Regions from separate parts of the Undibacterium sp. GrIS 1.8 genome, predicted to be linked through region 2. Evidence: predicted binding sites of a transcription regulator. Region 2 holds the regulator's gene; each other region holds the start of a gene.
The links. Region 2 encodes sigma-54, which starts transcription at its own class of promoters, with help from an activator protein. Its sites were predicted from a motif close to TGGCANGNAANCTGCTTT; they were not measured.

Region 1: a site for sigma-54 is predicted at 4,969-4,986, ahead of AAKU64_RS07830 (PEP-CTERM sorting domain-containing protein). Genes of this name have one in related genera too.
Region 3: a site for sigma-54 is predicted at 3,209-3,226, ahead of AAKU64_RS15240 (NF038132 family protein). Genes of this name have one in related genera too.
Region 4: a site for sigma-54 is predicted at 2,562-2,579, ahead of AAKU64_RS11225 (PEP-CTERM sorting domain-containing protein). Genes of this name have one in related genera too.

Annotation. Positions count from the first base shown of each region.
Region 1 covers NZ_JBEONQ010000012.1:92,742-100,213, reverse strand. Annotated here, with positions in the region: gene AAKU64_RS07860 (NAD(P)H-binding protein) at 1-1,088, shown strand, start outside; gene AAKU64_RS07855 (DUF2269 family protein) at 1,040-1,504, shown strand; gene AAKU64_RS07850 (SRPBCC family protein) at 1,540-2,013, shown strand; gene AAKU64_RS07845 (peptidylprolyl isomerase) at 2,070-3,077, opposite strand; gene AAKU64_RS07840 (pilin) at 3,343-3,834, shown strand; gene AAKU64_RS07835 (hypothetical protein) at 3,906-4,103, opposite strand; gene AAKU64_RS07830 (PEP-CTERM sorting domain-containing protein) at 4,284-4,919, opposite strand; gene AAKU64_RS07825 (sulfite exporter TauE/SafE family protein) at 5,498-6,271, shown strand; gene AAKU64_RS07820 (nitrite/sulfite reductase) at 6,308-7,472, shown strand, end outside.
Region 2 covers NZ_JBEONQ010000006.1:78,063-85,534, reverse strand. Annotated here, with positions in the region: gene AAKU64_RS04420 (KpsF/GutQ family sugar-phosphate isomerase) at 1-330, shown strand, start outside; gene AAKU64_RS04415 (KdsC family phosphatase) at 330-875, shown strand; gene lptC (LPS export ABC transporter periplasmic protein LptC) at 872-1,549, shown strand; gene lptA (lipopolysaccharide transport periplasmic protein LptA) at 1,569-2,147, shown strand; gene lptB (LPS export ABC transporter ATP-binding protein) at 2,149-2,889, shown strand; gene AAKU64_RS04395 (RNA polymerase factor sigma-54) at 2,907-4,403, shown strand; gene hpf (ribosome hibernation-promoting factor, HPF/YfiA family) at 4,557-4,901, shown strand; gene ggt (gamma-glutamyltransferase) at 5,189-6,997, opposite strand; gene AAKU64_RS04380 (50S ribosomal protein L25/general stress protein Ctc) at 7,175-7,472, opposite strand, start outside.
Region 3 covers NZ_JBEONQ010000032.1:45,139-52,610, forward strand. Annotated here, with positions in the region: gene metH (methionine synthase) at 1-2,838, opposite strand, end outside; gene AAKU64_RS15240 (NF038132 family protein) at 3,275-4,090, shown strand; gene AAKU64_RS15245 (TerC family protein) at 4,419-5,372, opposite strand; gene AAKU64_RS15250 (Bax inhibitor-1/YccA family protein) at 5,505-6,191, opposite strand; gene nhaR (transcriptional activator NhaR) at 6,505-7,404, shown strand.
Region 4 covers NZ_JBEONQ010000020.1:20,122-27,593, reverse strand. Annotated here, with positions in the region: gene AAKU64_RS11230 (aminopeptidase P family protein) at 452-2,275, shown strand; gene AAKU64_RS11225 (PEP-CTERM sorting domain-containing protein) at 2,625-3,317, shown strand; gene AAKU64_RS11220 (GGDEF domain-containing protein) at 3,480-4,643, opposite strand; gene AAKU64_RS11215 (PadR family transcriptional regulator) at 5,007-5,783, shown strand; gene AAKU64_RS11210 (siderophore-interacting protein) at 5,785-6,594, shown strand; gene AAKU64_RS11205 (VOC family protein) at 6,624-7,040, opposite strand; gene AAKU64_RS11200 (sensor histidine kinase) at 7,349-7,472, opposite strand, start outside.

The DNA.
Region 1 (7,472 bases), on a different contig from region 2:
GCATCGGTCAGCTTATCCAGGTTTCTGCTTTGGGTAGCAACGCAGATGCCACGACCGGATACTGGCGCAGCAAGGGTGCTGCAGAAGACGATTTGCGGCAACGTCATTTGAATGCCAGCATCCTCCGCCCCTCATTGGTCTATGGCGATAAGGGTGCTAGCAGTCAGCTATTTTTAATGTTGGCGACGTTGCCGATACTGGCGATGCCGCTAGCGCACCGCGCGTTAGTACAACCTATCCATATCGATGATTTGACGGCTGCGATCGTTCAACTGGTGGTGCTAGGTAAAAACGCACCAAAAGAAGTGGCAACAGTAGGGCCGCGTGCAATGAGCATGGCAGAATATCTGACGGCAATCCGTAGTGGCATCCGGGCAGCGCCGGCAATCGTTGTTGACTTACCTTTGCCAGTTGCCAAGGTGGTGGCAAGGATCGCGGCACTGCATCCGACCAGCGCGTTGACGCCAGAGTCACTCGTCATGCTGACCGAGAGCACCGACGGCAGCAATACCGCAGACGACGCAGATATCAGGCAATTATTAGGCTACACACCACGCGATCCGGCACTATTTACCCGACCAGAACAAAAGCTAAACGCGGTAGCCAGTTGGGGCTTGCCTATGCTGCGCTTTGTGATGGCAGGATTGTGGCTATTGACGGCCTATGTGTCCTGGTTTGCCTGGCCGCACCAAGAGAGTTTGCAATGGCTTGCCGCTTGCGGTGTAGCGACCGTGTGGCAGGAGCCAACTTTGCTCGCTGCCAGCCTGACGGATGCGGCATTGGGTCTCGCCTTATTGCTGCGTGACCGCCGATGGTTGTGGCTATTACAGTTAGGATTAGTCGGATCATATACAGCGATCATGAGCATTTTTCTTCCCCACTTTTGGGCACACCCATTTGGTCCTTTGAGCAAAAATCTGCCCTTGCTGGCAATCATGTTCGTCATGTGGCGCATGGCGGGTGAGGATACGGACAAGGATACATATCCAGTCAACGCCACCTCAACACAAAATACAAAATACAAAAACGAGAAAATAGCATGGACTACCTCACCATTAAAACGCTGCATATCCTGTCTGCGACCCTGATGTTTGGCACCGGATTTGGTACCGCGTTCTATCTATTTTTTATTAATCGCAGCGGTAATGTCCAAGCGATCGCTGTGGTGACGCAATGGGTTGTCCGAGCTGATTGGTGGTTCACGACACCTGCAGTGATTATCCAACCACTTTCTGGTTTTTGGATGATACGGCTTGCAGGTTTTCCGCTCGGTTCCAGCTGGATCATCTGGTCATTGGCGCTGTATGTGCTAGCAGCGGTTTGCTGGTTACCCGTAGTTTGCTTGCAGCTAAAAATGCGCAACATGGCAGCGCTGGCAGCAAGCAACAATCTGGCATTGCCAGACCGCTACTGGTTATTTGAAAAAATCTGGACTGCGTTGGGATTCCCGGCATTTGGCGGGTTGCTGGTTGTGTATTGGTTGATGGTGCACAAACCAGTTTAAGACTTTTCTTTTAGCTTTTTTAAGGCCGGCATAATATGACAATTATCGAACGTAGTATCGAAATCAATGCAAAGATCAACTTGGTTTATCAGGTCTCGCAAGACTATGGAGTTCGCTATGAGTGGGACCCATTTCCAGAAAAAATTGCTGTTGTTGACGACGCCGGTGCCGCACTTCAAATAGGGACACAGGTCGAAGTGCATTCCAAATTAGGTATGTCCATGATCGTCGAATTTGTGCAATTGATGCCGCCAGAGCGTGCTGCAGTGACGATGATTAAGGGGCCCTGGTTTTTAGAAAAATTCGCAGGCTCGTGGATCTTCAACCGCACTGGGGATAAGCAGACCCTGGCGCGATTTCGATACACGATCATTGCCAAGCCTGCTTATCTGCGTATCTTGATTGAACCGATAGCAGCACTCTATTTTGCGAGGGTAATACAACATCGCTTATCAGGCTTGAAAACGTTTTGCGAGAAGCAAATAGTCTCAGGTGACAATTCAATCTAATTTATTATCATCACCTGCCCGTCTTCCAAGCTATCTCCGCCAGATCAGCAATCTAATTACTGCATCGCCCGCACTGCAATCGGCACATTGCACAGATCAATATAGCCTGCGGGGACTTTGTACCAGTCGCCACCACGATTACGTTGTGCCTCAACGATGGCTTTAAAGGTTGGCGTATCGGTGCGTATCACCTCCAATTTAGTACGTTCGGCTTCTGGCACATCAGCCGCGATACGGATTGATTTGATCGGCGTCATGGTCTCGGTTTCTTTATAAAACCCCATGGGGCCAGTACCACGGGGTAAGGTGGTCAGCAATTCCATACCCTGCATGACGCGACCAACCAAAGTGATATTTCTGTCCAACTGGCGAGGCGCATGTCCGGTCACTACATACAAGGAGCTGCCGTCACCGCTATTGACCTCGTTATCTCTGCCAACCCCGACGCTAGCGTAACAATGTGCTAGCCAGGCAGTACCGGTTTTAGGATCACGTCCAGCCGGAAAGCCATTTACATGACCAACCTGCGGTGCAAAACCATCTACATCCGGCAAACGAGTGAACGGTAGTTTTTTGTCGTATTTGACAGTGAATTCGGGGTCCAGATTTTTACGGGCGCTCTTCATATCACGCTTGCCCGAAGAGTCCTCCCATTCGACCACATAGTTTTCTTGTGAGCGGACGATATCCATACCGTTGAAAAAACCTTCTCTGACCATGGTTTCAATATTTTTCACATGATTAGGCGCAAAGTCAGGTGCAAGCTCGATCACGACTCGTCCCTTTTCCAGATCCATATACAAGGTATTGTTTGGATCAAGTGGTCGCCAGTCACTGGCAGCAGAGGCTTTAATTACATCTGCTATGGTAGGTTTAGCCACCGCTTTTACAGGCGTAGTTGCGGGTGTAGTGGCAGATGTCTTAGCCAAGGGCTTAGTGTCACTAGCGAGAGCAGTATTGACCCAGGCAACTGATAGCAACAAGCTGGCAGTAGTTAATACGGCACCAGCTAGCTTTGTTTTTTTATAGGCATGCGAAACAGAATTTTGTACAGATGCGTGCATAGCGTGACTCCAAAAGAATAACGAATACTGTGGACTTACCAAGAGAAATTGCCTGTCGAGCCAGATTATTGAAGGTACGCGATAGGTAGAAATTTGTCTAGTGTCTGTGATGTCCAGCAGGCTGCATAGAGTACAAAATGCAACGCGTATTTGCATTGCATTTGAACGAAAAACTGAATGAAGTTGATTGAAAATATTTTCTATAAATGAGCTAAAAATCTGACGCGCTTGTTATGATCAATGTTTAGAAAAAGCATCCCAATTTATGAAACCTACTCGTTCAGGATTTACCTTAATAGAATTGATGGTCGTCGTCGCGATTATTGCTATCTTAGGTGCTGTGGCTTATCCCTCAATTCAATTGCGCGTCATTCGACAGCAAATCGAATCTATTACCCCCCTCACTGATGTCGCAAAAAAACCTATCGCCGCAGCATGGGCATCTACACAAAAAATGCCTGCTGATAATGCCGCTGCCGGTTTGCCGAGTGCCGATAAAATGGTCAGTAATTTTGTGAGTGAGGTGAAAGTACAGGATGGCGCAATCAATATTACCTTCGGCAATCAGGTGAATAATGCGATCAAAGGCAAAGTATTAACGATGCGCCCTGCTGTTGTTGCAGATGCACCCATTGTGCCAGTCACTTGGGTATGCGGCGCAGCAGATGTGCCCGATAAAATGACGGTACTAGGTGTTGATCAAACTACGGTTCCGGCAGGGATGCTGCCACTTAGTTGCCTGAAACGGGTGAAGTAGTGCACGGATCATCATTGGACGCTTCAATAGAAACTTTCAATACATTTCTAATTCCATCTGAATATATAAGCTCATTGTTTTAGCTTTTCACATTGGGCATTTTTGAACGGGCCACCAGCACGCGTCCATCCCTCCCCGGGTGAAGTTTGCGAGCAAATTTCAATCGACTCAATTTTGCTACGCCATTTATACCAATCGGCTGGCGCAGCGATTGCGCTGGCGACTAACAGCATCCCAATTGATAGCAGTGACTTGAATAGATATTTCACTTTGAGTCTCTTTTACCTAAGCCAATTGGAGTAAATATGGGTAGCAATACATCTAGCTTAGCTTAATTTTAGCTATTGCCAAACACATCGCAAGATCATCTTTTGGACAATTTATAAACCAAATTACAAATGCCCATAAAAAAACCTGCCGAAGCAGGTTTTTTAAAAATTTAGTACCAATTATTTTTTAGTACGACGCATTACGCCAAAAGCCAACAGACCTAGACCAAACAAAGCCATTGTTGCTGGTTCTGGTACTGCACCTGCTGCGATCGTTACGTTTTTAATTTGAACAGAGCCATCAAACGAAGCTTGACCTGGCGCATGTGCAAATTCAACTTTTTTGATCAAACTGTCAGAAGTAATGCCATAAAAGCCAGTTGGATTGGTGATAGCCAAAACGGAATTATCACCGAAAGTAATGTATTCGTTGTAACCGGAGTTGATAGACAGATTAACGGAGAAACCATAAACGCCATTAACTGTACCGAAATTAGTTCCAGTCAAATCAATATAGCCAGATCCGTTGCAACCCCAGCAAAGACCTCCACCGGTAATGATATTCCAGTTTTGGAAGCCAGTAGAAACATAGCCGATGTTGCCGATAGAAGCCGCTTTAGCTTGAGCGTTGTTCAAAATTTCAAAATTGCCGCCATTCCAGGTTGCAAAATTATCTGTTTCTGCCTGATTAACTGATTGCAAGAAACTAGCTTGGCTTGCATAGTTAATATAACTTGCGTGCGCGCTGCTGATGGCAACCAGTGCAATTCCGGTGGTCAATACTAAACTTTTTACTAATTTATTCAAAAAACGCATTTTTTTCTTTCTGGAGGTTAGCTAACTTTAAATGTCTTACAATTACCTCAAAGCAATAAACATGCCCAAAAGAAATAATTATTTAAATCAATAACTTAGTCAGGATTATTCTCGAACAAAAAACTAAGTGTAAAATTTTTCGACAAAACTAATACTTAAAGCATGAGATATTCAGCACCCAACGATCGCACGCCTTCGTCATCTCTCTTCAGTCTTTTGTCACCATTGGGTATTTTTTAAACAGATCATTTCTTGAGTCGCTTTATTATTTAATAATTCATATACTCCCCTCTAAAAATACAAAATACGTTGAATTATCCAATGAAAGTATGGACAATAAAAATTTACTCCATGTGAGTATGCTTAAAAATATAGTCATCATCACTCAAACTTGCATGCCCACCTCTACCTCAGCACATCTGTTTTCTCTAAACGACCGTTAAAAATATATTTATACAAATAACGTCTATCCATATGTCAAAACTACATATAAGCAAATAAAGACTAAGTAGTTTGGATTAAGGCTCAGATTCTTTACTATGCTGTTACTTTCAACATGGTGATATGAACGGGGTAGTATGGATTTAGGCTATGTAGCGTCCGGTTTTGCAGTAGGTATTTTGGTAGGGCTGACTGGCGTTGGTGGCGGATCGCTGATGACACCTTTGTTGACTCTGCTGTTTGGCGTGTCACCCACCGTTGCGGTCGGTACCGACTTAGCATTTGCGTCGATTACTAAAGCGACCGGCACTTTTACCCATCGCTTACGTGGCACAGTGGACTGGCATGTGGTGCGCTTGCTGTGTTACGGCGCCCTTCCGGCAGCATTGATTGCTACGCTGAGCCTGAAACATTTTGGCGCTCTGGATAAAGAAATCGGTCAGATTATTCGTTATTCTATTGCCGGTTCGGTGCTGTTGACCGTGGTCGCCTTACTGTTTAAGTCTAAAATGCTGGCATGGCTTAATCGCCATCCAGAGAAGCAATTGCAAGGTACGCAATTGGCTGCGGCGACTATCGTTTCTGGCGTTTTGCTGGGCACCTTGGTAACCGTTTCCTCTATCGGCGCCGGTGCAATTGGCGCGACCTTGCTAGTGATGTTGTACCCACGGATGTCTGCTGCGCACATTGCCGGGACTGACATTGCGTATGCGGTGCCACTGACTGCCATTGCTGCCGTCGGTCACTGGTGGTTAGGATCAATCAACTGGGAGTTGCTGGGCACCTTGTTAATAGGTTCATTGCCTGGCATTACGATAGGCTCCATGGCGGCGCGTGCCGTACCGGAAAAATTTTTGCGTGGACTGTTAGCGACAACCTTAACTATTGTTGCCGCTAAGCTGGTTCTTTAAACTGTAATTTTGAGCGTATTTTTTTAGGACCTCACAATGTATCGCTACGATCAACACGATCATCAAATTATCAAAGAACGTATCGCTCAATACCGCGATCAAGTACGTCGCCGCTTGTCGAACGAATTGACGGAAGAGGAGTTCTTACCGCTACGTTTGCAAAATGGTTTATACATGCAGCGCCATGCCTACATGTTACGTGTAGCTGTACCCTACGGAATGTTGTCTTCTACCCAGATGCGTAAGTTTGCCCACATCGCACGTAAATACGATCGCGGTTATGGCCACTTTACGACACGTCAAAATATCCAGTACAACTGGATCACACTGGAAGAAACGCCGACCATTTTAGAAGAACTGGCATCGGTAGAAATGCACGCCATTCAAACATCCGGTAACTGCATGCGTAATATCACCTCGGATGAATTTGCCGGCGTTGCTGCGGATGAGATCATTGATCCACGTCCTTATGCAGAAATTTTGCGTCAGTGGACGACCTTCCATCCTGAGTTTGCTTATTTACCGCGTAAGTTTAAGATCGCCATCAATGGTTCCTTAGAAGATCGTGCTGCGATTGCGGTGCATGACATCGGCTTAACGGTGGTGCATAACGAGCAAGGTGAAGTCGGTTTTAAAGTTATGGTTGGCGGCGGCATGGGTCGCACACCGATACTTGGCAGCGTGATCCGTGAGTTTTTGCCGTGGCAACACGTGATGACTTACCTGGAAGCGATCCTGCGTATTTATAACCAATACGGTCGCCGTGACAACAAGTACAAAGCGCGCATCAAAATCCTGGTAAAAGCCATCGGCGCTGATATATTTGCCCAGCAAGTGGAAGAGGAATGGGCTGACATCAAGGATGGTCCAGCGACTCTGACAAAAGAAGAATTGCAGCGTGTTGCGTCTTACTTTAGTACGCCCGCCTATGCCACATTGCCTGCAACTGATGCTAGCTATGAACAACATAAGCAGGACAATAAAGCCTTCGCTAATTGGGTAAAACGTAATGTCAAACCACATAAAGTTGCGGGCTATGCAAGCGTAGTCTTGTCTTTGAAAAAGCCAGGCGTACCGCCAGGTGATGCAACTGCGGAGCAAATGGATTTTATGGCGGATCTGGCCGATCGTTATAGCTTCGCCGAACTACGCGTCACACATGAACAAAATATCGTGCTGTCTGATGTGCAGGAATCTGCCT
Region 2 (7,472 bases):
CCTGACACTAAGTTGACCGTTGCGCTGATGGAAATTACCAAAAAAGGCATGGCGATGACAGCCGTAGTCGATCATGAGCAGCGGGTAATCGGCGTATTTACCGATGGTGATTTACGTCGTTTGATGGAAAGTGTTCAGGACTTTACTAAAATTGTGATCGCGGATGTGATGCATAAAAATCCACGCAGCATTCGTGCGGAGCAGTTGGCAGTTGAAGCGGTTGAGGTAATGGAAACCCATAGAATTAATCAATTGTTGGTAGCGGATGAACATGGCAAATTAGTCGGCGCTCTGCATATTCATGACCTGACCCGCGCTAAGGTGATTTGATGACTGCAACGACAATGTTGAATTCAAATGCAGTTGCCAAGGCAGCTCAAGTCCAATTAATGATTTTTGATGTAGACGGTATTTTGACCAGTGGTAGCCTGCATTTTGGCCCTGATGGCGAAATGATGAAAAGCTTTAATGTGCTGGATGGTCAGGGAATTCGTTTGCTGCAACAAGCCGGTATTCAGACTGCCATCATCAGTGCGCGTCAGTCGCCTATTGTGGCGCGTCGTGCAGCAGATTTGGGGATTGTTCATTTGCGCCAGGGTATTCATGACAAACGGTCTGCTTTTCAAGAATTATGCGCTGAGTTGAAGGTCGAAGCAGAGCATTGCGGCTTTATCGGTGATGATGTAATTGACTTGCCGGTATTATCGCGGGTTGGTTTTGCCGCCAGCGTACCGAATGGACATGCCGAGGTACGTTGCCGTGTTGATTACATCACGCAGGTGAGTGGTGGCAATGGTGCGGTACGCGAAGTTTGTGATTTTATTTTGCGGGCGCAAGGTAAATACGACCAGGCCTTAGCGCCTTTTCTACTATGAAGTATATTTTTTCTGCAGATCGTTTCCGCGTCTGGGTAGGCATTATTATGCTCGGCGTAATTGCGATGGGTAGCTTTTGGGTGCTGCAAGTTTTACGCAAAAGTGATGAAGAAGGAAATATGCGCAGTGCTGCTCGTACCGATCCTGATTACTATGTGGAAAATTTTAATTTCATCCGTTTGTCGAACAAAGGACAGGCGAATTTTCATGTCACCGGTAGCCGGCTCACTCATAACCCGCAATATGATAATTTTGAAATTACACAACCCCGTATTAATAGTTTTGATAAAGATAAAACTCCTGTAACAGTACGTGCTGATCGCGGACTGGTAGAGCAAAAAACTGCACAACTTAGCGAGCAAGCTAAAGCACAAGTTGAGATTAATACCCAAAGTGACGAGATTCATCTGTATGACAATGTTCAGGTAGTAAGGCCTGAGAGTGATACTACAAAATACATGCAGTTAAATACCGATTATCTATTGTTGTTACCCGATCTGAATACGATGAAAACAGATCATCCCGTGACCTTGTATTCACAAAATTCAGAAACACATGCAGTTGGAATGACGGCGAATAATGAGACACAAGAGACTCAGTTACTAAGTCAGGTTCACATGCATTTTACTAAGCCAGGTGCGAAGTCAGGCACGAAGCAAAAAACATCTAATTAATCAAAATGGAGAGCAAGTAATGAGCTTCCACAATAAACAATTCAAGCATCTGATCGGCGGCTTTTTATGTGCTGTCAGTGCAGTAGTTTTACATTCGGCGGCATTTGCTGAAAAAGCGGATGCCGATAAGCCGACAGAAATTACCGCAGATCATTCTATTTCCGAAGGGAAGAAAAACGTATCTACCATCACGGGGAATGTCGTTTTGACCCGAGGTACCTTGTTAGTCAAAGCCGAGCGCGCTGTCGTGACAACCGCACAAGATGGAACGCAGAGTGCTGTTCTCTATGCTGTTGCGGGCGGCAAAGTATTTTTCCGTCAAAAGCGTGACGGCGGTCCAGACTTATGGGTAGAAGGTGTAGCAGACCGGGTCGAATATGACACCAGGACAGAATTAGTAAAATTTATTTCTAAGGCTGACGTGAAATATCTTGAAGGTAAAACCGTCACACAGGAACAGCAGGGCGACTTTTTATCCTACGACAGTCTTAGCGATGTATTCGTGGCGACTAATAATACGTCTGGAAAATCTGTTGACGGTGGCGGACGTGTGACGTTAATTTTGGCTCCAAAATCCGACAAAAAAGTCAAAGAATAAGATGAGTACATTATTAGTTAAGGGTTTGCAAAAGCGCTATGGCGCGCGGCAAGTCGTCCGTGACGTGTCGTTGGAAGTAAAGAGCGGTGAAGTGGTCGGTTTGCTAGGTCCGAACGGCGCTGGCAAGACTACATCGTTTTATATGATTGTTGGACTGGTACCCTCTGATGCCGGTGAGATCAATATTGATGGTGTTGATATCTCGCGCTTACCCATACACAAACGTGCAACCTTGGGCTTATCTTATTTGCCGCAAGAGGCCTCGGTATTTCGTAAGCTGTCTGTAGAAGACAATATCCGTGCAGTTCTTGAATTACAAAAAGATGAAAACGATCAATTTCTGAGTAAAAAGAAAATTGAAAAACGTTTAGACACCTTGCTGGCCGAATTGCAGATTGACGGCATTCGTGAAAATCAGGCTTTATCCTTGTCGGGTGGTGAACGTCGCAGGGTAGAGATCGCCAGAGCATTGGCAACCAATCCTCGTTTCGTGTTGTTGGATGAGCCTTTTGCAGGCGTCGATCCGATTGCCGTCATTGAGATCCAACGGATTGTGCGCTTCCTTAAAAACCGGGGTATCGGCGTTCTGATCACAGATCACAATGTACGCGAAACTCTTGGCATTTGTGACCATGCCTACATCATTAATCAGGGCGCTGTGTTGGCGACTGGTAAGCCAGACGATATCATTAAAGACGAATCGGTTCGCCGAGTTTATCTGGGAGAGCATTTCCGCATGTAGCGGGAAGCCATACGATGATGAAGCAAAGCCTGCAACTCCGCACGTCCCAGCATTTGGCCTTAACGCCCCAATTGCAGCAATCGATACGTTTGCTGCAATTGTCCACGCTGGAGCTACATCAAGAGTTAGAAAATCTACTTTCCGACAATCCCATGTTGGAGCGGGTAGATGATCCTATGGATAATGCAGTGCGCTTGCTGGCCGACGGCGCCATCAGTGCGACTACGAATAATTCTGAAACTGAATTCGCCGCGCCAGAAATGAATGGCGATGCAGCTACTGCAAGTGCCAGTACTGAAAATGCCGAGCTTAGCGAAGTCGCTGCCTCTGCCGATAGCACCAGCGCGAATGAAGAAGAGTGGAGCTTTGATGATGTTCCTCAAGGCAGCAAATCGTCAGAAGAAGATGACGGACGTCCGCAGTTAGAAGCAGCACAAACTAGCCTCAGAGATCACTTGTTGGAGCAGATGCGATTGAACATTCGCGAGCCCCGTGATCGTGCTCTGATTGAGCTGATGATTGATGCCTTGGATACCAATGGCTATTTGATGGAAACGCTTGAAGAAATTCATGCCAGCTTGCCATTGGAATTATGTGTTGAGCCGGAAGAATTATCCTTTGCGCTGAACATGTTGCAGAACTTTGACCCTAGCGGTGTCGGTGCCAGAAATGTATCCGAATGTCTGGCCTTGCAGATTAAACGTTTTCCTAAAATTCCTTTTGTGACGCGTCGGCTGGCGCAAAAAATTGTTGAGAGCCACATCACTTTATTCGCTCAAAGAGATTTTAATAAGTTGAAGAAAATCCTTAATTGTGATGACGAGGATTTACGCGAAGCGCAAGTGGTTATTCGTCAATGTAACCCCAAACCGGGTGCTGAATTTGCCGTGGCGGCTTCAGATTATGTCGTGCCGGATGTGATAGTCAGAAAGACAGTGAACGGCTGGCAAGTATTACTCAATCAAGATGTGATGCCAAAGCTACGTGTTAATAGTATGTACGCCAGCATCATGAAGCAAAATCGGGGTGACGGTACGCTAGGTTCCCAATTGCAAGAGGCGCGCTGGCTAATCAAAAATATGCGGCAACGCTTTGATACGATTTTGCGGGTTTCACAAGCGATAGTTGAAAGACAACGTAATTTTTTCACGCACGGTGCCGTTGCAATGCGACCACTTGTGTTGCGCGAAATTGCTGATACACTGGGTTTACACGAGAGCACTATTTCTCGTGTAACGACGCAAAAATACATGCTGACCCCGCATGGTATGTTTGAGTTGAAATATTTCTTCGGTAGCCATGTCGCGACGGAAGCAGGGGGGGAAGCATCATCCACCGCGATACGTGCACTCATCAAGCAGTTGATAGGAGCAGAAGACCAGAAAATCCCACTCTCTGACAGCAAGATTGCAGACATGCTGGGAGAACAAGGCATGGTAATTGCGCGACGCACAGTCGCCAAATATCGCGAGGCCTTGAAAATCCCGCCAGTAAGCCTGCGCAAATCTTTGTAACTTGTTCTTGAAATATCCTCGTGTGTTGCTATATATAATTTAGCTCAATAAATAATTTAAGTATTAGTCTGCCAATTCATCGTCTGATTAAATTTACATTAATTGAGTTAAGACAAAATGTTTGTAACAAGTAAGATTACCAAGGAGCGTAGTATGAATCTCACCATCAGTGGACATCACCTCGAAGTAACTCCTGCAATTCGTGAACATGTGCAAAATAAGCTTGAACGTATCAGGCGGCATTTCGATCAAGTAATTGATATCGCCGTCATCCTGACCGTGGACAAGCTCAAAGAAAAGGAAAAACGCCATAAAGCAGACATTAATCTGCACATCAGTGGCAAAGATATTCATGTTGAAAGCCTGGCACAAGATCTCTACGCCGCCATCGACACTCTCATCGACAAACTGGACCGACAAGTCATTAAACATAAAGACAAAATCCAAAATCATCAACATGACGCGATCAAACACATACCCGATCCGACGCCAGTGTAAGCAGATGACTTAGTCGCTTTTTCGATTAGAAAATAGCAAAAAAGGACGCAATCCGGCGTCCTTTTTTTGTTTACGTAACACTTGATTTTTTTGCGAAGATTATGCGCTGATATAAATATACTCCCATATTATTTTTATAAATATGGCTTATTGTCCAGTAATTACATGGACAACTAAAATATACCTGGGGAGAGTATTTATATTGGGTACTGGAGAAATAAGCGACACTCGTAGCTATTCATTTCTTTAAGCCGCACAGATTAGCTTGTACGCATTTAAATTTAACCTCAATACCCTAAAGTTTTTCCGTCGGGATTGCGCGGATCTGAATAACCATCAAATCCCTGATTGCTCATTTGTATCGTTTGTGTGCGCCCCATAGTCGGTGACAATCTCAGATGCTGACCTTTTTGCTCCAGTATGTTTAAGGTATCGATAGTGATCCCTTTTTCTACGCGCAATTGATCTGGCATCCATTGATGATGAATGCGAGGCGCAATGCTGGCTTCGGCAATATTCATATCATGGTCAATCACATTCATAATAATTTGCAAACTGGTGGTGATAATCCGGCTACCCCCCGGGCTGCCTGTGGTCAGAAATGGTCGTCCGTCTTTTAAAATAATTGTCGGTGACATTGAGCTGAGCGGGCGCTTGTATGCCGCAATCGCATTGGCATCGCCACCAAGTAATCCAAACGCGTTGGGAGCACCCGCTTTTACGGAGAAATCATCCATTTCATTATTTAAGGTAATGCCGGTGCCGCTAGCAACGATGCCGCTACCAAAATTCAGATTCAGCGTGTAGGTAGTTGCGACGACGTTACCATACTGATCTGCTGTAGCAAAATGGGTAGTTTGATCACTTTCGTAAGGCGCTAGTTTACCGGGCTTGATTTGATCGGACGGCGTTGCATGTTCTGGATTAATTTTCTTTGATAACTCATCAGCATAGGCGCGTGATGTCAGTGCTTTAATCGGTACTTTGACAAAATCGGGATCGCCCAAATATTCAGAACGATCGGCATAAGCGAGCTTCATGGTCTCCGCCATCAGGTGTAAGTTTTGTGCGCTATTACTGCCTTGTTCTTTAATCGGAAAGTGTTCAAGAATATGCAACATTTGTACGATGTGTACGCCGCCTGAGCTGGGTGGCGGCATGGCCACGATTTCATAGCCGCGATAACTACCTTTGACGGGTTCGCGCTCGACGACCTTATAATTTTTCATATCTTCTGCGCTGATGATGCCTTCATGCTGCGCCATTTCTGCAACAATTTTCTTTGCGATGGCGCCTTGATAAAAAGCACTCGCGCCTTCTTTTGCAATCAACTTGAGGGATGCAGCCAGATCTTTTTGGATTAATTTTTCACCTGCGACCAGAGGTTTGCCATTTTTAAAAAAGATCGCTTTGCTCGACTCCCACGCGCCCAAATGGTCGTATTCTGCGTCGAGGATGCTGGCTAGATGTGGACTTACCTCAAAGCCTTGTTCTGCCAGTTGTATCGCAGGTGCAATGACATCTGATAATTTCATGGTGCCGTATTTACTTAGCGCCTGCGTCAATCCGGCGACAGTTCCAGGTACGCCAATCGCCAAATGCGAGTAGAGTGATTTGCCAGGAATGACTTTGCCTGCTTTATCCAGATACATGTCGCGGCTTGCTTTGATGGGGGCCATTTCGCGGAAATCCAGTGCGATGTCTTTACCCGATTTGGCGTCATGGATTAGCATAAAACCTCCACCACCAATATTGCCTGCGTTGGGCAACACCACCGCCAGCGCAAAGCCAACCGCCACCGCAGCATCGACCGCATTCCCGCCGCGCTTTAACATATCCAGGCCAACTTGCGTTGCCAAGCCTTGTTCGCTCGCCACCATCCCATGCTTAGCATGGATTGGACTGACGATGTCATAACCAATATCGTATTTAACAACGGGATTAATGCTGGTAGTTTTAGCTACGAATTGCGCTTGTGTCGCAGTAATGCTTGATGCCAGCGCCAGTGCGATTAATCCTAAGCGTGATACGCGCAACAAGCTTGTTGAATTTGACAGAAATAGGCAAGGTAGTGGGGAAAGCAGCGGAGCGCGCATGGATTATCCTTGGGACGTTTCAATAGAATTGATTTTAACTTGATCGTCTTATCCAGTCAGACTGGATTTCTCTTATTAACAGGACTTGCGTAAGTCCTAATTAGTTTAGATAGATATTATTTCGTTCAATAAAAAAGCCACCTGAAGGTGGCTTTTTTTGGTTCAGGCAGAAACGAATTACTTCGCTGCTGCTTCGCCTTCTGCTGCAGTAGCGCCAGCAGGTACCACAGCGATAGCGACAGTCGCGTCATCACCGTGAACAATTGCTGTAACGCCTTTTGGCAATACCAGGCTAGAAACGTGGATAGATTGACCAGCTTCCAATTTGGACAGATCAACTTCAACGAATTCTGGCAAGTCTGCTGGCAAGCAAGAGATATCCAGTTCAACAGCAACGTGGCTGATGACTGCAGCAGACAACTTAACTGCTGGAGATACGTCAGCATTGATGAAATGCAGAGGTACTTTTACGTGG
Region 3 (7,472 bases), on a different contig from region 2:
CATTTTATTGGCGCGTGCTTGTTTTAACGTGACCATCGGCGTAGCTTTTTTGTTCGCGTGCTGTACGCGAATACGCTCGTAATCGGTAGCCAGATCGTCCATATATTGATCACGGCTCTCTGGTGTCAGCAGCGATTGCGCGACCGAGACTGAGCGTGAAGCATCAGGTACATACACCACTGGGCCATCGTAATTGGGTGCAATTTTTACTGCGGTATGCGCGCGGCTGGTGGTTGCGCCGCCAATCAGCAGCGGTATTTTTAGCATGCGGAAATGAGGGTCGCGCTGCATTTCTTTTGCGACATAGGCCATCTCTTCCAGTGACGGTGTGATCAGGCCAGAGAGGCCGATGATGTCGGCATTTTCCGCTTTGGCTTTAGCTAAAATTTCTGAGCAGGGCACCATGACGCCCATGTTGACGACTTCAAAATTATTACATTGCAAAACCACGGTGACGATATTTTTGCCAATGTCGTGGACGTCACCTTTGACGGTGGCGATGACAATTTTCCCACGGGGTTTGTTGTCGCCACTCCGCTTTTTTTCTTCTTCAATATACGGGACTAAATGCGCAACGGCTTGCTTCATAACACGGGCAGATTTAACGACTTGTGGCAAAAACATTTTGCCTTGGCCAAATAAGTCGCCGACGATATTCATGCCGCTCATCAGCGGTCCTTCAATCACTTGTATGGGGCGTCCGCCAGCATCCATGATTTGTTTACGGGCTTCTTCCGTATCTTCTACTATCCATTGCGTGATGCCGTGCACCATTGCATGCGAGAGACGTTTTTCTACAGACTCGCTACGCCATTCCAGCGTGGCTTCTTCTTTCTTGCCGCCTGCTTTGAGGGTGGCCGCAATTTCTATCATGCGCTCGGTCGAGTCGTCGCGACGGTTCAGTACCACGTCTTCTACACGCTCACGCAACTCAACATCCAGTTCGCTATATACGCCGACCATACCCGCGTTGACGATACCCATCGTCATACCTGCCTGGATTGCGTGATACAGGAAAACGGTATGAATCGCTTCACGCGCCGGATCGTTGCCGCGGAAAGAGAAACTCACATTGGACACACCGCCACTGATTTTGGCGCCGGGCAAATTTTGGTGTATCCAGCGCGTCGCGTTGATGAAATCGACTGCGTAATTATTGTGCTCTTCAATACCGGTGGCGACGGCAAAAATGTTGGGGTCAAAGATGATGTCGTAAGGATCAAAATCGATCGTATCAACCAATAAACGATAAGCGCGTTCACAGATTTCTACCTTACGATCATAGGTGTCGGCCTGACCTTTTTCATCAAATGCCATGACGATGACGGCGGCACCATATCGCTTACATAATGTGGCTTGTCGCAAAAACTCGGCTTCGCCTTCTTTCATCGAGATCGAGTTAACGATGGCCTTGCCCTGCACACATTTTAGTCCCGCCTCAATCACCGACCATTTAGACGAGTCGATCATGATAGGCACGCGAGCGATATCTGGTTCTGATGCGATTAGGTTTAAAAAGCGTGTCATGGCCGCGAGCGAATCGAGCATCGCCTCGTCCATATTGATATCGATGACCTGCGCGCCGTTTTCTACTTGTTGGCGCGCTACCGCCAAGGCTTCGTCGTACTGTTCGTTCAGAATTAGACGTGCAAATGCTTTTGATCCGGTGACGTTGGTGCGCTCACCTACGTTGACGAACAGAGAATCCTGATCAATCGTAAATGGTTCCAGACCAGATAGCCGCATGCAGTTGGTAATTGCTGGAATTTGACGCGGAGTGATCGGCTTAAGCAACTCTGCAATCGCTTTAATATGTGGCGGTGTCGTACCGCAGCAGCCACCAGCAATATTGATGAATCCACTCTCGGCAAATTCCTTTAGCAATGCAGAAGTGTCAGCAGGTAGCTCGTCAAAGCCGGTGTCACTCATAGGATTGGGCAGACCGGCGTTGGGATAAATACACACAAAAGTGTCTGCAATCTTAGAGAGCTCTTCGGCGTAAGGGCGCATTAAGGTCGCACCTAATGCGCAGTTCAAACCTATCGTTAAAGGCTTGGCATGGCGCACTGAATTCCAAAACGCTGGCACGGTTTGACCGGACAAAATACGACCTGATGCGTCGGTGACGGTGCCAGAAATCATGATCGGCAAGCGTATACCAGATTCTTCAAAATACTGATCAATCGCAAATAAAGCGGCTTTGCAATTTAAGGTATCAAAAATAGTTTCGACCAGTAGCACATCTGCGCCACCCGCGACCAGACCACGGGTTTGTTCCAGGTAGGCCGCAACCAATTGATCAAAGGTCACATTACGTGCTGCAGGGTCATTCACATCAGGCGAGATGGATGCTGTCTTGGGGGTGGGGCCGAGGGCGCCAGCGACAAAACGTGGCTTGTCTGCGGTTGAATATTTATCGCAAGCGGCACGGGCAATTTTTGCAGCTGCAACGTTCATCTCGTAGGCCAGATGAGCCATGTGGTAATCATCTTGTGCGACAGTGGTAGAGCCGAAGGTATTGGTCTCGATCAGATCGGCACCCGCAGCGAGATATTGCTCGTGAATTTCTTGAATAATATGCGGCTGTGTTAGTGACAATAATTCGTTATTGCCTTTGACAAATAATTCTCTGACACCTTCCGGACCCTTGAAGTCCTTAAAGCGTTCGCCACGATAATCCGCCTCAGTCAATTTGTATTGCTGAATCATCGTCCCCATCGCACCATCTAAAATCAGAATGCGTTCTTTCAACAATGCGCGCAGACGTGCTTCTGTGCTGACAGCTGTCGTTGCACTTGCGTTGAGATTCGTAGCGGGAGTGGATTTTGCGGTAGTCATGGAAGATGCTCTTAATGAAACAAAAAACCCGATCAGCTCATACAAAAAATGCAGGCGGGACCGGGCGTTCCTTTTAGCTGCACTTATTACGCGCCCGCAATCTGAGTATCAAATCGGCGCAAGTTAAAGATTATACGATAAAGAGAGTGTGACAAATTTAGTCTGGAGCAGGATTGGCTTGTTTCCCTTATGCATTTTTGTTACTTGCTAATACGATTTTAATAAAGTGGATGTCAGAGCCATCATTTTGATTCTTGAGCGTCAATTTTTTGTCGATAAATATTACGTACACCGGAATTAATAGTTTTTATTGCAAGAAATATTATTATAAGTGATTGAATTTAAAAGAATTTAATGCTTGATTCCAATTTGGCATGATAAGTGCTTTATTGACGATCAGCTTCAACCATAATCATCAATAACATGTGAGGAAAAAATGAACATTTTAAAAAAATCTGTAAAAAAATTGAGTTTGGCAATAGCATTGACTCTTGGCGCTGCTGCTGTCGCAGGTAATGCATCTGCTGCGATATTTGACGGTGGTCTGCCATCAGGCTGGGTATGCACTGGTGGTTGCGGTACTTCCGGTGCAAATGGCGTAGTTGGTTTGTCGCCAGTTGGCAGCAGCAAATACGGCTGGGTTTCTACTAACGGTGGGGTATCTGGAAATGTATTGGCGGCAGTTGGTGCTTCTAGCACTAACGGTTCTACATTGCGCAGTACTTTGTTTTCATCTAATGCTGGTGACGCATTGAATTTCAGTTTTGACTTCATCACTTCTGATGGCGCTGGTTTTTCTGATTATGCTTGGGCTCGTTTGTTAGACTCTTCCTTGAACCAGATCGCTTTGCTTTTCACGGCGAGAACTACACCAAACGGCAATAGTGTTCCAGGATTTGGTATGCCAGGTATTGCAGCAACGATTAATCCAGGCGTAGTGACAATTGTTCCTGGTGCACCTTCTTGGGCGCCTTTGGGTAGCAGCAGTGGTACTTGCTACAGCAATGGTTGTGGTTACACTGGTTGGGTATCTTCGACTTATAACGTCGCAGCGGCAGGTAATTATTATCTGGAATTTGGTACTGCTAATTACGTTGATACTGCTTATCAAACAGGTTTGGCATTTGATGGCATTACTATCGGTGGCAAGCCAATTGAAGATGTTCCTGGTAATGTGCCTGAGCCAGCGTCACTCGCATTGCTTGGATTGGGTCTGGCAGGTTTGAGTTTTATGCGTCGTCGTAAATCATAATTCGTATTAAGTAATTTAAGCTGCGTTAAGCTGATTGTAGTTAGTTGGCTAAAATTAAAAAACCCACGATGTAAATCGTGGGTTTTTTTGTGTCTATATTTTCTGAGAAGAGCGGTTTAATTAAACCTAGATTTTCTATCAGACCGTTATTACGTCGTAGAAATACCGCGGTATGCCACATTCAAATGAATAATCTCGTCTTGATTTGAGTATAAACATTGCAGCGATAACTTCATACTTGTCGTCGCTCGACTAAGGAACTCTAGATAAAAAAAGAGCGCACCACCAAAATCGGTAATGCGCCCAAAAGGGATCGATACAAGTAAAACTAGTTTTTGCTGCGAGTGGCAACTAGGCTGGCTACAATAGAACTTGCCAGAATGCTGCCGATAACCAATAACGAGATAGCTGTTGGTATGTGCATCCATTCTACGATGAGCATTTTTATACCGACGAACATCAACACAAAGGCGAGACCAAATTTTAATAAGTGGAAGCGATTCGCCATATCTGCCAACAAGAAATACAGTGCACGCAGGCCCATAATCGCAAAAATATTAGACGTAAATACGATAAACGGATCGGTAGTAACTGCAAAAATTGCTGGAATTGAATCAACTGCAAAGATCACGTCGGATACTTCGATTAAAATCAGGACTAACAGTAATGGAGTAAAAACGCGCTTACCGTTTTCTACTACGCTGAACTTTTCTTTACGGAAGTCCTCAGTAAATGGGATCCATTTCTTCAAAAAGCGCAGGACAGGGTTTGCGTTTAGATCGGGTTCTTTTTCTGCTGCGACTAACATACGGAAACCCGTAACCAGCAAAAATACACCGAACAAATACAGTACCCAGGCAAATTGTGTGACGACCCAAGTGCCAGCCAGGATCATCGCGATGCGCATGACGATGGCACCCAATACGCCGTATAACAAGACTTTGCGCTGATATTGCAGCGGTACAGCAAAGTGACCAAAAATCAGCAGAAAGACGAATACGTTATCGACGGACAAGGATTTTTCAATAACGTAACCTGCCAAAAATTCCATCGCTTTAGCATCTGCTACAGCGCGTCCGAAAGTGTCCGTCAAATACATCCATAGGCCAAAGTCAAACAGTAAGGCCAGGCTGACCCAGACGGCTGACCAGATAGCAGCTTCTTTTACGCTAACTTTATGTGAACGCGAACCGCCCAGGGCAACTACGTCGAGTACAAGCATGCCCAAGACGAAAGCAATAAAAACTGCCCACATCCAAGGTTGGGCGATACTGTGAATCATTGAATTTCCTATTAAACCGGTTTGGTAGAAGAAGTGGTATAGGTTATGTGTGGTCTATACAGAGTGACGTTTGGCTGGGGCACACGGTTTTATGCAAGATGTTTTTTGCAATATGCGCACCCCAGCTAAACTTTATTCTTTATCTATAAAACCCAACAATTGCAACAGACTTAGGAACAGGTTAAGGATCGTGACGTATAAGCTGACTGTAGCCATGATGTAATTGGTTTCGCCACCACGAATGATGTTGCTAGTTTCAAATAAAATCATGCCAGACATCAGCAATACCATCGCAGCAGAAATCGTTAATGACAATGCGGGGATTTGGAAGAAAATTGCGCCCAGACTTGCCACAAAAGCGACCAGCATACCGATCATCAAAAAGCCACCCATAAAGCTAAAATCACGTTTGCTCACCAGCACATACGCAGACAAAGATAAAAAGATAGCACCCGTTAACCCCATTGCGCTCATCACAATCCCTGCACCGCCTGCCATACCAAGGTAATGGCTGATGATCGGTCCTATGGTCAATCCCATAAAGCCTGTCAACGCAAAGACAAATAAGATGCCTAAGCCGCTGTTTCGGAATTTATTAGTTAGGAATAGCAGACCAAAATAACCAACCAGCGTAATAATCATGCCCGGGTTTGGTAGAGCGAAAGCGATGCTGGCTGCGGCCGTCAGTGCGCTGAATAACAGCGTCATTGAAAGCAGCATATAAGTGTTGCGTAACACTTTGTGGCTAGCATCGACATTGCTGTCGCTGTAATCCACGGTTTGCACATTGCGTAAGGCGGAACGGTCTAAAATTTTCATGCTTTTCTCCTAGAATGTCGAAAACCTTAAAAGCTAAACTTATTTATTCGGACATTGCCAATAAGAACCAAGCGACAATGCCAGTCAGAAAGTAAGTTTTTCGCCTTTTTATACAAGGTGACCAAAGTATAGTGCGCCTCAATTAGTAATAAAAGTCGAATATAATTGATAAATGGTTCGTATAAAACGAAGTGTTTAGAAATATTGCAATCTTAAAATTTATGCAAAACCGCCGCAAAGCGTCGCAGCGCCTTGCTGGGACAATTTTGCGTAAGTCCTAAATCTATTCAATTTTTATTGGGTGCGGCCAACGATGACCAGCCTTAATTACAAGCATCTGCATTATTTTTGGGTCGTCGCCAAAGCGGGCAGTATTGCCCGTGCTAGCGAGCAATTGAACCTGACACCACAAACCATCAGCGGTCAAATTAGTTTATTTGAAGATATTCAAGGCGAGCAATTATTTAAGAAGCAAGGTCGCAATTTGCAATTGACCGAGGCAGGGCGATTGGTATTGGGTTACGCAGAAGAGATTTTTTCTTTGGGACAAGAGCTGGAAGAAGTATTGCAGCACAGACCGACCGCGCGCACGCTGCAACTGCGTGTTGGCGTGTCAGATGCGGTAGCTAAAGCCGTTGCTTATCGTTTGTTAGAACCTGCCTTGGCGTTACCGCAAACTTTGCGGATCAATTGCCGCGAAGGCAAGCTCGATGTCTTGCTTGCTGAGCTGGCTTTGCATAAGCTCGATATTGTGATTACTGATAGCCCGATGTCACCCACGGTCAATGTACGTGGATTTAATCACCAGCTTGGAGAATGTGGCATTAGTTTTTTTGCGACGGCTGCTCTGGCGCAGCAATATGGCGAGGCATTTCCTGCGTGTTTGCAGGGCGCGCCTATTTTATTGCCCGGAGAAGATTCTGCCCTACGTTCTAAACTGATGTTTTGGCTGAGTGAAAAGCAACTGCACCCGCGAATTGCTGGAGAATTCGACGATAGCGCTCTCATGAGCGCCTTCGGTCAGGCGGGGGCCGGTTTTTTTGCGGCGCCATCCTCCATTGCTGATATGGTCATACGTCAATACGATGTGCAGCAGGTGGGGCATACTGACGAGATTCGTGAACAGTTTTATGCGATTTCTGTACAACGCAAGTTGACGCATCCGGCAGTATTGGCGATTACTCAAGCGACGCAACAGAACCAAGTTTCCTAATTCAGGAACGTAGGTAGTGTGCTTTTATCTGATTTTCCGACAGTTAGTCATGTCTCCTAGTTGGAATT
Region 4 (7,472 bases), on a different contig from region 2:
TGTAAATGATTGTTCCGGCAATCAAATAGGTTAAAAGAATAGGTTGAAAGATCTGGCACGTGCGGAATAAGAGAAAGCAGTGCTATCTATAAAATACGTCATTCCTGCACGCTCTTGGCAGGAATCCAGCGGCGTTAGTTAATTAAGCAAAGACACTGGGCCCCTGCCTTCGAGGGAGCGACGAGGTATCAGACAAATGAGGCAAATTGAATTGCCATTTTCAATTGCCAGGTTAACCAGCGAATAGTTACGCCACCTCTCAGCTTCAATCAAACGTCCTAAAAACTTCCCATCAAAATTAGCGCAAAACATCAAACTAGCGCGGCATTGTTACGCTGGGCTCAGAAAAAATCCCGCAGAGATTTCTCAATAGATTACCCATGAGATATACTTCCAGCCACCTCTTTGCAGTACTTGATTGAACCGATCAACTCACCACGGTCAGATATCCATGAATAGCCCACTTAGCCCCGCCGCAGTTACCTCCCCTATCCCTGCACGTCTGGTCCAATTGCGCGCAGCAATGAAAACTGCGGGTTTAGATGCCTACATTATTCCCTCTGCTGATCCGCATTTATCTGAATATTTGCCACAGCGCTGGCAAGGCCGCGAGCAATATTCTGGCTTCACCGGGTCGGTCGGCACTCTGATCGTGACGGCAGATTTTGCCGGATTGTGGGTTGACAGCCGTTATTGGAGTCAGGCAGAGCAAGAACTAGCCCCTACTGGCATACAGATGATGAAAATCAATTCTGCTGCTGCCACACTGCACCTTGATTGGCTCGCCAGCACCATGCAAGCAGGACAAACCGTTGGCGTAGACGGCGCCGTGCTTGGACTAGCCATGGCTCGCATGCTTGAGCAGGCGCTACAAGCTAGCGGCAGCAAATTGGACACTAGCAAAGACTTATTACAAACTATCTGGTCTGGTCGCCCTGATCTGCCGCAAGCCGCTATCTATGAACATCTGGCACCGTTTGCGGTGGTCAGTCGTCAAGACAAACTAGCCCTTGTGCGTGAGCAAATGCGTATCAAAGCGGCGGACTGGCATTTTGTTTCTACCGTAGATGATCTGGCTTGGATCTTCAATCTGCGCGGTGCCGATGTCAGCTATAACCCGGTATTTGTCGGGCACGCACTGATCAGTCAAGACAGTGCTGCCTTGTTTGTCTCTCATGGCAAAATACCTGCTGCATTGGTAGACGTATTAGCAAAAGACGGTGTGTTTATTGCCGACTACGCGCAAGCTGCCAGCGCCTTGGCTGCGTTGCCAGCAAATAGCAGTTTGCTGATAGACCCGCGCCGCATCACCTACTCTTTCCGCCAGGCGGTACCAGCTTCGGTCAAAGTAATTGAGGCAATCAACCCATCGGTATTTGCAAAATCCCGCAAGACTCCGCAAGAAGCGCAATTTGTGCGTGAAGCGATGGAGCAAGATGGCGCCGCTTTATGTGAATTTTTTAGCTGGCTGGAAGCATCGCTTGGCAAAGAAGTCATCACAGAAATGACCATTGACGAAAAAATTACTGCGGCCCGCGCACGCCAGCCTAACTTCGTCTCTGCCAGTTTTGCTACGATTGCTGGCTTTAACGGTAATGGCGCGATGCCCCACTACCGCGCACTACCAGAATCGCATGCGGTCATCGAAAGCAATGGCTTGCTGCTGATCGATTCCGGTGGCCAATACCTCAACGGCACCACCGACATCACCCGCGTGATGCCAATTGGCGTGGTATCAGCAGAACAAAAACGCGACTTCACCTTGGTTTTAAAAGGCATGATCAATTTGTCGCGTGCGCAGTTCCCGCGTAGCACGCTGTCACCGATGTTAGATGCTCTGGCACGCGCACCGATCTGGGCCGAGGGCATTAACTACGGTCACGGCACCGGCCACGGCGTAGGCTACTTTCTAAATGTACATGAAGGTCCGCAATCTATCTCGGGCGCTATTCCAGAGGCGCATAACGCGATGGAAGCAGGCATGATTACTTCCAACGAGCCAGGTATTTATCGCCCGGGTAAATGGGGTGTACGGATAGAAAATCTGATGCTCAATATCGTGGGTCATCAAGGCGAGTTTGGCGACTATCTCAAGTTTGAGACCCTGACGCTCTGCCCCATCGACACCCGCTGCATCGATATGACAATAATCCGTGAGGACGAATTGGCATGGCTCAATGGATACCACGCGACCGTCTTAGAGCGCTTGTCACCGCGCGTCAGCGGCGCAGCAAAAGCATGGCTGGAAGAAAGAACGAAAGCGGTCAGTAAATAATTCTACTTTGCAGCAAGAAATTGTATTGAACAGATAAAAGCGCCGCTGACAAAAATCATGCGGCGTTTTGTTTTTTGGGTGCGGATCGCAGAATCTCTGTCAACTCATTGCAACTCCGGCAACGAGAACTCGTCACTGTGGAATTTAGGTAGTTAAAAATCATGCAAATAAAAAAATACTATTTAATAACAACAACTTAGAAAGTATTAACAAAATTATTATTAACTTTGTCGATCATTTTTACACATCAGCAATTTAACTTTTGTAAGTCCTTGATTTTACATGGTGGAATAAATTTTGCTTAACAGCAATTGAAATATTACTTCAACCCCTTCTTGACAAGACCATCATGAAAATCAAAACACTCATCTCAGCAGCTGTATTGAGCACAATTGGCTTCAGTGCAACGCAAGCGAATGCAAGCATCATTGACAGTAGCTTTGAATCTGGCCTGACGGGTTGGACGACATTAATGACAACCAGCACAACAAACACCACAGCAACAGATGGAACATTTTCTGCGTTCATCCAGGCAGTGAGCGGTGGCGCATCCAATGCAAGCACATTGGAAAGCTTTACAGGCACAACTGATGCAGCATTGCAGTCAATCAAATCTGGCTACAAAAATTTTACCAATGGTTCTGCAATCAAACAAACCTTCACTGCGGACGCTGGTAGCCTCATCAGCTTTGATGTCAGAACTCTGACAAATGAAGGCACCCCTTCACCTTGGGATTTCACCTTCTTTGTATTGGATGGCGTTGCATTCAGCTTGGGCGATACTAATACCAGCACGTTCAGCAGCGGTGTTGCTGGTTATTCGAACGCAACAGCCTGGAGCAATGTTTCTAAAACTCTGCTGACATCTGGCACACATACTCTGAGTTTTGGTGCGGTACAAGCCGGTGACAACTCAGTATCTACCGCACTCTTAGTCGACAATATTAAATTGAGCGGTGACGTGCCTGAACCAGGCAGCCTGGCTTTGCTGGGATTGGGATTGATCGGTCTGGCCGCATTGCGTCGCGCGAAATCTGCTTAAGTCTGAGTTAAAGTCTCAATTAAAGTCTCAATTAAAGTCTGAGTTAAAGTATCAATTAAAGTATTAGTTCAGACTTTAAAAATCACTTCAGTCCATCATCTTTGTTGGACTTGATAGATCAGAAAAATAAAAGGACGGTTCAGAAATGGACTGTCTTTTTTTTTAGCTAATCGCCAGTTTGACCTTATTACGGCCCGCATTTTTCGCATCGTAGCAAGCACTGTCAATCCGGCTAAATGTCGCGGATGGATTGATATCCTGATCCCAATTCACCGTACCTACACCAATACTGACTGTCATCTCGATCTGAATATTTTCAAATTGGCAGGGAGTATTTAATACTATCGTTCTCAATTGTTCTGCCATCACATAAGCATCTTCTGCGTTGGTAGCGGGCAAAATAATCACAAACTCCTCACCGCCTATACGCGCAATGATATCGCTACCTCTTCGTATGTGTTGCTGTAATAGTCCAGAAAAATGCTGTAAGCAAGCGTCACCGCCAAGGTGGCCATAGCGATCATTGACATGTTTAAAATGATCCAGATCGAGCATCAGCAATGCCAGTGTCTCTTTTTGTCGTACCGCCAAATGCCAGGCTTGTTGCCATGCCTGGTCATAACTCCGTCGATTGGATAAACCAGTCAGCATGTCCGTCAGTGAGAGTCGATCTATTTCAGCACGGCTGCGGATTAAATCCACTTCCGTTGCAATCTGCTGAGCATATTCGTTAGCAGACCGGCGCAGATTTGCGATTAAATATAAAACGTAAAACGAGAGCGTCAGGCCAGTGGAGCTAAGTTCGAGTGACGGTAGAAAAAATACTAGGGCTGCAGGCAAGATCAGCGCTAGCAAACTCCATCGAGCCTGGCGTGGGTGCATGGCAAAAGCCTGACTTGCTGCAGTACTAAATGCAACGGTCGCAATCGTCGCTACCATAATCGCGCTGTCGGGACGCACTCTCAAATAACCGATCACGGCGGGTACCAGCCCCCAAACCACCGAGCCTATCTGTATTAACAACCAATGTTGGCTGATCCACTGCTTGTATTTCTCTTTGTCGGTACCTGCTACAGGAGGCAGATGCTTGTACCGCATCACCCATAAAATGAGAAAAGTGCATATTAGCAAGGCACTCAGCCAAGGCCAGCGCAAATGATAGCCAGTGATGCCCATCAGTAAAAAACAAGCGATCAGGTAAAACACTGGGCCAATTAATGCACGCCTGTAAAGGTCGTTACAAATACGATCATTTTTGTAACTTTCTAGCTCAGAGCTTTGCTTGTTTAAAGCTGATTCAATCTTGGAAGCAGGGGTCTCGATCATGCTGTATCAATGTCCTATCATATTCGTGAAAAATCCATGAAAGCCAATGATTTTCCTGCTATGAACTACCTAAATGAGTTTCCCATCATACACACTCGGCTTTGGTAAAACTATGCATTCATGGCTGATCAACTAATTTTGAAATAATCAGCAGAACAGCAAATTGACTTTGCTGATAAGTCCCCATCCCACGATTAAGCGTCTACAGCGGTTTAGCTCCTGGCTACGCCTCAGGCTTAGATTTCTGTATTTTTTTATTTTTGATTAAAGAAGAAAATTTCTGATTTTTTCAAAAATCTGTCCTTGACTTAATCAGTTAACGATATATCATATAGTTTTAAATTAAAGATATATCTATAAATCATGAAAAATCATCATCATACTCATTCAGAACACAATCATCACCAACATCATGGCTCCTACGAACATCACGGGCATCATAGACATGGCCCAAGACATTTTGCTCATGAGCATCACCACCCACAATATTTTGCCGGCCTAGGCGATGACGCTTTTGACGACGATGCAGGCGGTGGGCATGGTCGCTTACGTGGTGGCGGAGGCGGAGGCGGCGGACGTGGGCGCGGTGAACGCGCAGAACGCGTCTTCGGTCGTGGAGATTTGCCTTTAATCGTCCTGGCATTGATCGAAATCAGCCCGCGTCACGGCTATGAAATTATCAAGGCAATTGAAGAACGTTGCGGCGGTGCCTACGCCCCAAGCCCGGGCGCGATCTACCCGACCTTAACCTTGTTGGAAGAACAGGATCAAGTCAATTCGCAAATTAATGTGTCGGTCAATTCAGCAGATAGCACAAGTACCAGTAGCGGCGTTCCAGCGACCGGTAACAAACGTCTGTACACGATTACGGCGATTGGACGCGATTATCTTGATGCCAATCGGGCACAAGTGAATGGCGTATTGGCACGCCTGGACATGTTTGCCAAAGTCCAGGCTAAACAGTCATTACCAGAGCGAGTACATCAGGCCATGCATACCCTAAAGCATGCATTAATGCTGCGACGTGGTAGCTGGAACGCGGCCGAAGCTGACCGCGTTGCAATCTTGCTGGAACAAACGGCGAACAGCATTATTTCTGACTCAAATTCAGAAGCGGACTTAAAAATGAAAGAACAATAATATGACTCAAACACCACATCAAATTCTAAAAATACGGCACGACCTCAAACTGCGTTTATTGACGGTGTTACGTACCGAAAAACTATCGCCACACATGCTCAGAATCACGCTGACTGGCGAGGCGCTGGATGGTTTTACAACTGCGGCGCATGACGATCACATGAAATTGTTTTTCCCTGCCGTTGGAAGTGATCAACCCGCTCTGCCGCAATTACCTGGGGCTGGGCAAAATGCCAACAATAGCAATGCGAACGTGATCGGCAGACACTACACGCCGCGTCGCTTTGATGCTGCGAGTAAAGAGCTGGATATTGATTTTTTCTTACACGATGACGGCCCCGCATCAAACTGGGCAGCGCAAGCCAAACCCGGACAAACCGTAGGTGTCGGCGGCCCACGTGGTTCACGTGTGGTACCGGCTGATTTTGACTGGTATTTATTGATGGGCGACGAAACTGCCTTACCCGCTATTGCCCGCCGGTTAGAAGAATTACCACCGGATGCGCAAGCAATCGTGTTGATCGAAGTTGCAGACCTGAGCGAAAAAATCACTTTAACGCAAGGCGCGCAGATAGAAATTCATTGGCTACAAAGCGACGTAACTGGACAAAGCAATCAACTCTTAGCCACTTTAAAAACTCTTAACTTGCCGGTAGGTGAAGGCTATGCATGGATCGCCACCGAGTTAGGTAATGTACAGGCCTTGCGTCAGTATCTTTTACAAGAAACCCGTTTAGAAAAAGCGCATATACACGCAGCCAGCTATTGGAAACGTGGTGCTAGCGAACATCATCAGACACATGATGAATAAGGTTAGTTGAATCCAGAATTGAGTCCAGATTACGCCAGCTCAGAAAAATTCAGCTCGATACCGACGCCAGCAGGATCAATCAAAAACAGTTGTGTTTGTTTGGTCTCTGGTACGGTTTTAACTGTGTAAGAAACGCCAAACAATTCTAGCTGTGCTTTGCTCTGCGACAAATCCTGACAAGCGAAGGCGACATGATTCAGATACCCGGTGGTGGTGCCAAGAGTCGTCCCTACTGCCGCCATCGCGTCACTATCGTTATGAATAAACTCCGTCAACTCAGACAAATGGATCATGCAGCTATCGCCTGCATATAACCAATAACCATGCGATTGAAACGCTGGCCGGAAACCCGTTTGCAAACCCAGAACGCTGCAATAAAAATCGCGGACGCGCTCCAGCAATGCAGATGGTGCTTTGATGTTGATATGGTTAAGTGCATTAATCATGATTTTTGTTGTCCGTGAAATGAGAGTATTAACCGGGAATTTCCATTAGGATTTAGGATGAGGACAGCGCATTGGGTGCGCCTAATGGAAAAGCTCTGTTTAATATACTCCCCATTATTTTTATAAAATATGCTCTATTGTCTAGACTTTATTTGGACAATTAAAATATACACTATCCCAGTATATTAATTAATCTAAGACCAAAACAGACGATTACTCTTGAGCGCCTGGTAGATAAGCTAGCTTGGCAGGACACTGGATTCCAGCCTTCGCTGGAATGACGCCCCTAAGCAAATTCACTAAGCCCATCAATCCGCTCGCTGCAAACTCAGCACAAAGCTTACGCCTTCCGCGGTGTTTTGGGCGCTGATCGTTCCACCCATTTTTGCCATATAGGTTTTTGCGACGAACAAACCTTGACCACGATTGCCA